2 regions of the Turicibacter sanguinis genome follow, and region 2 is predicted to be linked to the other one. Evidence: predicted binding sites of a transcription regulator. Region 2 holds the regulator's gene; the other holds the start of a gene.
The links. The regulator HrcA, encoded in region 2, represses chaperone genes, less so after heat shock. The targets are predictions, from matches to a motif close to TTTTAGCACTNNNNNNNNNNNAGTGCTAAAA.
Positions count from the first base shown of each region.

Region 1 (3,433 bases), 520 kb from region 2:
CATCTCCTACTAAATCAATCGCCGCATCTTGTCCCATAACACGACGTCTTAAATCCTCTTTTAAATTTAATAATTTTTCACGTTCTCCTTGCACAAGTTTCGCAACTGGAATACCTGTCCAACGAGAAATAATTTCACCAATCTCTTCTTCTGTGACATTTTCACGAAGTAATCGATTTTCTTTTCCAGCCTCATCTTGTTGCATGGCTTCTACTTCAGCAATTTGTTTTTCAAGTCCTGGAATTTTACCATATTGTAATTCCGCTGCTTTTTCATATTCACCACGAGCTTGAGCATCTTCTAATTGACGGCGAGCAAGTTCAAGTTCTTTTTTCAAATCGGCAACCCCATGAATCGCTTGTTTTTCTTTTTCCCATTGTAATTTTAAAACATTTAATTCATCTTTTAAGTCCGCTAATTCTTTTTGAAGGGTATGAAGACGTTGTTTACTGAATTCGTCTGTTTCTTTTTTTAACGCTGCTTCTTCAATTTCTAACTGCATGACACGACGGTTAATGCGATCAAGTTCTTCTGGTAATGAGTCAATCTCAGTACGAATTGTTGCACAAGCCTCATCAATTAAATCAATTGCTTTATCTGGTAAAAAGCGGTCAGTTATGTAACGATCTGATAGCGTAGCGGCTGCTACAATAGCACGGTCTGAAATACTCACACGATGATGTACTTCAAAACGATCTTTTAATCCACGTAAAATCGAAACAGTATCTTCAACCGTTGGTTCATTAACTTGAACTTTTTGGAATCGGCGTTCAAGTGCCGGATCTTTTTCGATGTATTCACGATATTCTTTTAATGTTGTCGCCCCAATGCAGTGTAATTCACCACGAGCAAGTAATGGTTTTAATAAATTTCCTGCATCCATTGCTCCATCTGTACGACCTGCACCGACAATGGTATGAATTTCATCAATAAATAAAATGATACGTCCATCGCTATTTTTCACTTCATTTAAGACAGCTTTTAAACGTTCCTCAAACTCACCACGGTACTTAGCTCCCGCTACTAAGGCAGCTAAATCAAGTTCAAAAATCACTTTATCTTTTAAACTTTCGGGAACATCTTGGCGAACAATACGTTGAGCAAGACCTTCGACAATTGCTGTTTTCCCAACCCCAGGTTCACCAATTAAAACTGGGTTATTTTTAGTTTTACGAGAAAGAATACGAATCGCACGACGAATTTCTTCATCACGTCCAATAACCGGATCAATTTTTCCTGATTTCACATCTTCAACTAAATCGCGTCCGTATTTTTCTAACACTTCATAAGTTGCTTCTGGATTTTGTGTCATCACTCGTGAATTCCCCCTTATCTGTGAAATAACTTCTTTTAATTGTTTTTCATTTAAATTATATTTTTTAATGAGCTGTTTCATCTCATAATCTTTCGATTCAAGCATTGCTAGTAACACATGTTCAACTGATAAATAATCATCTTTCCATGCACGAGCATAATCATCTGCTTTTAAAAGAGCGCGATTCAAATCAGCTGATACATACGGTTCGGCTGAACTTCCTGTTACACTTGGTTTTTTATTTAAAATCTGTTTTAAATCTTTTACAATCTCTTGAACGGGATACCCTAGCTTCACAAATACACGTGAGGCTAACCCTTCAGAATCTTGTAATAAAGAACTTAGTAAATGCGCTGTATCAATCTCTTGGTGGTTTAATGAAGTTGCAAGAGACTGAGCATTAACTAAACCCTGTTGTAACTTTTCAGTCATTTTATTAATATTCATAATTCTTCACTCCATTCTTCATAGTCATTATATGCTGACATCATTATCATATCACAACTTTAGCACTCGTTCAATAAGAGTGCTAATAATTTTATGCGTTATGTTTAGGAATTTATGTATACTAAAGGATAAAACTTCATAATTTAGGAAAAGTGGCTGATGATGAAACCTACTGTCGTTTTGAAATTCGATTAATCTATGCTATTATATTAACTAAGCCGGAGGTGTTAAAATGGAGAACAAAAAATTAATCGTAACAGATTTGGATGGGACTGCTTTACAAAGCTGGGAATCACTCGATCCTAAAACAAAAGAAGCTTTAATGAAAGCTAAAGAAGAAGGTCATATCGTTGTCATTGCAACAGGACGACCAGCTCGTGCTTCATTACATTTTTATAAAGAATTAGGTCTCGATACACCTATTATTAACTTTAATGGAGCATATATACATCATCCTGAAGATGATTCATTTGAAGATATCTTAGCTCAAATTCCAACAGAAGTTATTATTACATTATTCGATTCAGAATTACAAAATTACATCGTCAATGCATTTTGTGAATACAAAGATCACTTATATGTTTTACATCAAGGTGATACAATCCGTGATTGGTTCCATATTGACACCTGTACGTCAGTTAAATTTGGACCATTTAAAGAAACATTAGATGAGCATCCAAATGGCTTCTTACTTGAAACGAAAAAAGGAATGGCAGAAGAAGTCATGGCCTTTTTACGTGAACATTACTCTGATATCATTACATGCCGTAACTGGGACGGAGACAATGATAATATTATCGAAGTCTTTAAATCAGATACGAATAAAGCAACAGCAATTGAAAAACTAGCAAAATATTATAATATTGAGCCAAAAGATATCATCGCCTTTGGAGATGGAGATAACGATATTGAAATGTTAATGTATGCCGGAGTTGGGGTTGCCATGGACAATGCCATTGACAAATTAAAAGAAGCAGCCAATACCACAACCAAATCAAACAAAGAGAGTGGTGTTGCTCACTATTTAGAACAATACATCTTAACAAAATAACAAAAAAAGCATTCTCAATTTTGATGAGAATGCTTTTTTATTATAATATCTATCTAGTTTTAATATTTTATTCAAGCTGACATACTATGCGATAATCTATCATCATTTTTGGCAACTCAAACCCAATATAAAAAATCCCTCCAACGAAATAGTCTTCAGAGGGATTTTAAATTTCATTATTTTACAACAATATTGACTAATTTTCCTGGTACCGCGATTACTTTCACGATTTCTTTTCCAGAAATAAAGTTTTGAACATTTTCGTTTGCCATTGCTACTTCTTGCATTTCTTCTTTAGAAATCGTAGCCGGCACTTCGATACGTCCACGTAATTTACCGTTAACTTGCGCGATAATTGTAATCGTATCAGAAACTAATTTTGCTTCGTCATATGTTGGCCATGCTTCATATGTCATTGTCTCTTCATGTCCTAAAACTGACCAGATTTCTTCTGTCATATGCGGAGCGATTGGATTTAATAATTTGACGAATCCTTCTACATATTCACGAGGAATACTTGTTGCTTTATATGATTCGTTAATGAAGATCATCATTTGAGCGATAGCTGTATTGAAGCTTAATTTTTCATAATCTTCTGTGACTTTCTTAACTGTTTCATT
Region 1 is NZ_CP053187.1:262,741-266,173, forward strand. It holds gene clpB (ATP-dependent chaperone ClpB) at 1-1,762, opposite strand, end outside; gene HLK68_RS01480 (Cof-type HAD-IIB family hydrolase) at 1,995-2,813, shown strand; gene leuS (leucine--tRNA ligase) at 2,990-3,433, opposite strand, start outside.
Region 1: the regulator HrcA is predicted to act here: its motif matches at 1,820-1,850, upstream of clpB (ATP-dependent chaperone ClpB).

Region 2 (3,433 bases):
TGATAATTGTGTCATTGGACAAACAAAAGTATTGAAACGAAGAAAAGAAGAGGCGATCGAAAAAGCGATGTTTTATTTAGAGAAGGTCGGAATGAAATCATTTGCTCATGCAAGTAGTTCACAATTATCAGGGGGGCAAAAACAACGTGTAGCCATTGCGCGTGCTTTATGTATGGAACCAGAAGTATTGTTATTTGATGAACCGACAAGTGCCCTTGATCCCGAAATGGTGGGTGACGTTTTAAAAGTCATGAAACAATTAGCGGAGGATGGATTAACGATGATTGTGGTGACACATGAAATGGGATTTGCTAAAGAGGTGAGTCATCGAGTTGTTTTTATGGATCGAGGGGTGATTGCTGAGGAAGGAACACCAGATGAAATCTTTGTAAATCCTAAACAGGCACGAACGAAAGAATTTTTACGCCGATATTTAAATTAGTTAAAGGATCATGTTGGCGCTCCATTTACTGTTTAAAATAAAGGGATTGTTAGAAAGTTATGGGGATAGGTGTCTAAAAATGTGAAATAATATTTGGGTGAAAGTGCAATCTATTTGTAATTTCATGGTAATATGATATACTTATGATAGACTATCAAGAAGTATTAGAGGAGGAAATAAACATGGCAGTTATTCATGCAACAGAAGAAAATTTTGCTCAAGAAATTGCAACTGGATTAGTTTTAGTTGATTTTTATGCAGATTGGTGCGGACCATGTAAGATGATTGCGCCTGTTCTAGAAGAGTTAGCGACTGAATTACAAGGTGTTGCTAAAATTGTTAAAGTAAACGTGGATCATTGTCCAGGTGTTGCGTCACAATTTAAAGTGATGTCAATTCCAACATTAATTTTATTTAAAGACGGTCAAGCAGTTCAGCAAACAGTTGGATTCCAACCAAAAGCGTCGTTATTATCATTAATTGAATCGCATAAATAATTCAAAAAGACGCTCCTAGGAGTGTCTTTTTTTGTATGAAATAGCATGAAATGAGAATATTAATCAAGGTAGACGGTTGCTGAAGTTAGACTTCTGAAAAAAATAAAAAATTAGCACTAATGAGTTGACAGTGCTAATAAGGTTATATATAATGGTATTAGCACTTGATGATAACGAGTGCTAAAAGAGGTGTTTACATTGCTAACGGAACGACAAATACTTGTTTTAAAGGCAATTGTAGAAGAGTTCATACACACGGCACAGCCAGTAGGTTCGCGCGTCTTATCTAAAAAAGAAGAACTGAATTTTTCAGCTGCTACGATTCGAAATGAAATGGCAGATTTAGAAGATTTGGGCTTTCTTGAAAAAACACATACGTCAAGTGGTCGGATCCCGAGTCAAAAGGGATATCGTTATTACGTAGACTACCTTGTAAAAGAAGAACCTATGGAGACAACACCAGAAGTAGGAATATTTAAACAATTGTTAAATCAAAAACAATTTGAACGTGAAACAACCATTAAAGAAGCGGTTAAATTGCTCTCAAGTTTAACGAATTATACGTCAATTTTATTAGGTCCCTCTCGTGATTACAGTCGAGTGAAAAAAATTCAGTTTGTTCCGATTTCAGATGCACAAGCTGTCTTTGTTCTTATTACAGACCAAGGGCATGTTGAGAGTCGGACAATTACGATTCCTGACAATATTGATATTAAAAAAATGGAGACCATTATTAAAGCGCTCGATGAATTACTTGTCGGTGAATTTGTGGGTGAAATCCATGATAAGTTAACTGAAAGCTTTGAAAATCAATTACATGATTTCATTACATACAAAGAGGAAATTATGTATACAATGCTTCAATTACTTTCTCAGTCGCTCTCTCAAAACAATTATATTCTAAGTGGAAAATCTAATATTTTGAAACAACCAGAATTCAATGATTTAGATAAAGCTTATCATTTGTTTAGTATGATTGAAGCAGATGAGATTGTAAAAGTTATTGAGTCAGATGATGAGACTCATGAATTGACGGTTAAAATTGGACAAGAAAACGAAATAAAAGCGATGGAAAACTGTACACTAATCACGGTTCCGTACCAAATTAGTGACCATGAATTTGGGAAGATTGCGGTTTTAGGACCGACGAGAATGGAGTATCGAAAAATCATTCCACTTCTTGAGCATGTCGCACGAATTATGTCTGATTTATATAAATAGGAGGTGGGGCGGTTGAATAAGGAAACCCAACCAGTTGAAGAATTAGAAGAATTAAATGAAGAAGCAGGTTGCCAAGAAGCAAATGGTGATTGCCAGTGTGAGACGGAATCAGAAGTTATCGATGAAACAGTGGAATTAAAACAACAAATTCAAGATCTGAAAGATCAATTGTTACGTAATGCAGCTGAACTTGAAAACTTTAAACGTCGTATGAATGAAGAACGCGTTCGTGAAGCGAAATATCGCTCACAGGCTGTGATTACGAATATTATTCCAGCGATTGATAACTTTGAGCGTGCTTTATCTAGTACGGTTGAAGATGAAAATACAAAAACATTCTTAACAGGATTTAAAATGATTCATACCCAATTACTTGAGGCATTAAAGCAAGAAGGGGTTGAAGTCATTAAAGCAGAAGGCGTGGCCTTCGATCCAACTGTGCATCAAGCTGTGATGCAAGAAGCAGTTGAAGGGGTAGAATCAGGAATGGTTTTACAAGAACTTCAAAAAGGTTATAAATTAAAAGATCGTGTTATTAGACCTTCAATGGTAAAAGTAAGCGAATAATTCTAAATTGTTATATAGGAGGATGAATCTCAATGGGTAAAATTATTGGTATTGACTTAGGAACAACTAACTCATGTGTTGCAGTTATGGAAGGTGGAGAAGCGAAAGTTATCGCTAATCCAGAAGGAGCTCGTACAACGCCATCAGTTGTATCATTCAAAGGTGAAGAACGTCAAGTAGGTGATGTTGCAAAACGTCAAGCAATTACAAATCCAAATACAATCATGTCTATTAAACGTCATATGGGAACAAACCATAAAGAAACAATTGAAGGAAAATCTTATACACCACAAGAAATTTCAGCAATTATTTTACAAAATTTAAAAGCAACGGCTGAAGCATACTTAGGTGAACCAGTAACTGAAGCAGTTATTACAGTTCCAGCTTACTTCAATGATGCTGAACGTCAAGCGACTAAAGATGCAGGACGTATTGCAGGTCTTGATGTTAAACGTATCATCAATGAACCAACAGCAGCAGCTTTAGCTTATGGATTAGATAAAACAGATAAAGAACAAACAATTTTAGTATATGACTTAGGAGGAGGAACTTTTGACGTTTCAATTCTTGAGTTAGCAGATGGAACATTTGAAGTATTATCAACAGCGGGAGATAATCGTTTAGGTGGAGATGATTTCGACCAAGTGATTATTGACTGGTTAGTAAAAGAATTTAAATCAGAAACAGGTGTTGATTTATCAGCAGA
Region 2 is NZ_CP053187.1:2,743,528-2,746,960, reverse strand. It holds gene HLK68_RS13320 (amino acid ABC transporter ATP-binding protein) at 1-442, shown strand, start outside; gene trxA (thioredoxin) at 625-939, shown strand; gene hrcA (heat-inducible transcriptional repressor HrcA) at 1,138-2,160, shown strand; gene grpE (nucleotide exchange factor GrpE) at 2,173-2,727, shown strand; gene dnaK (molecular chaperone DnaK) at 2,760-3,433, shown strand, end outside.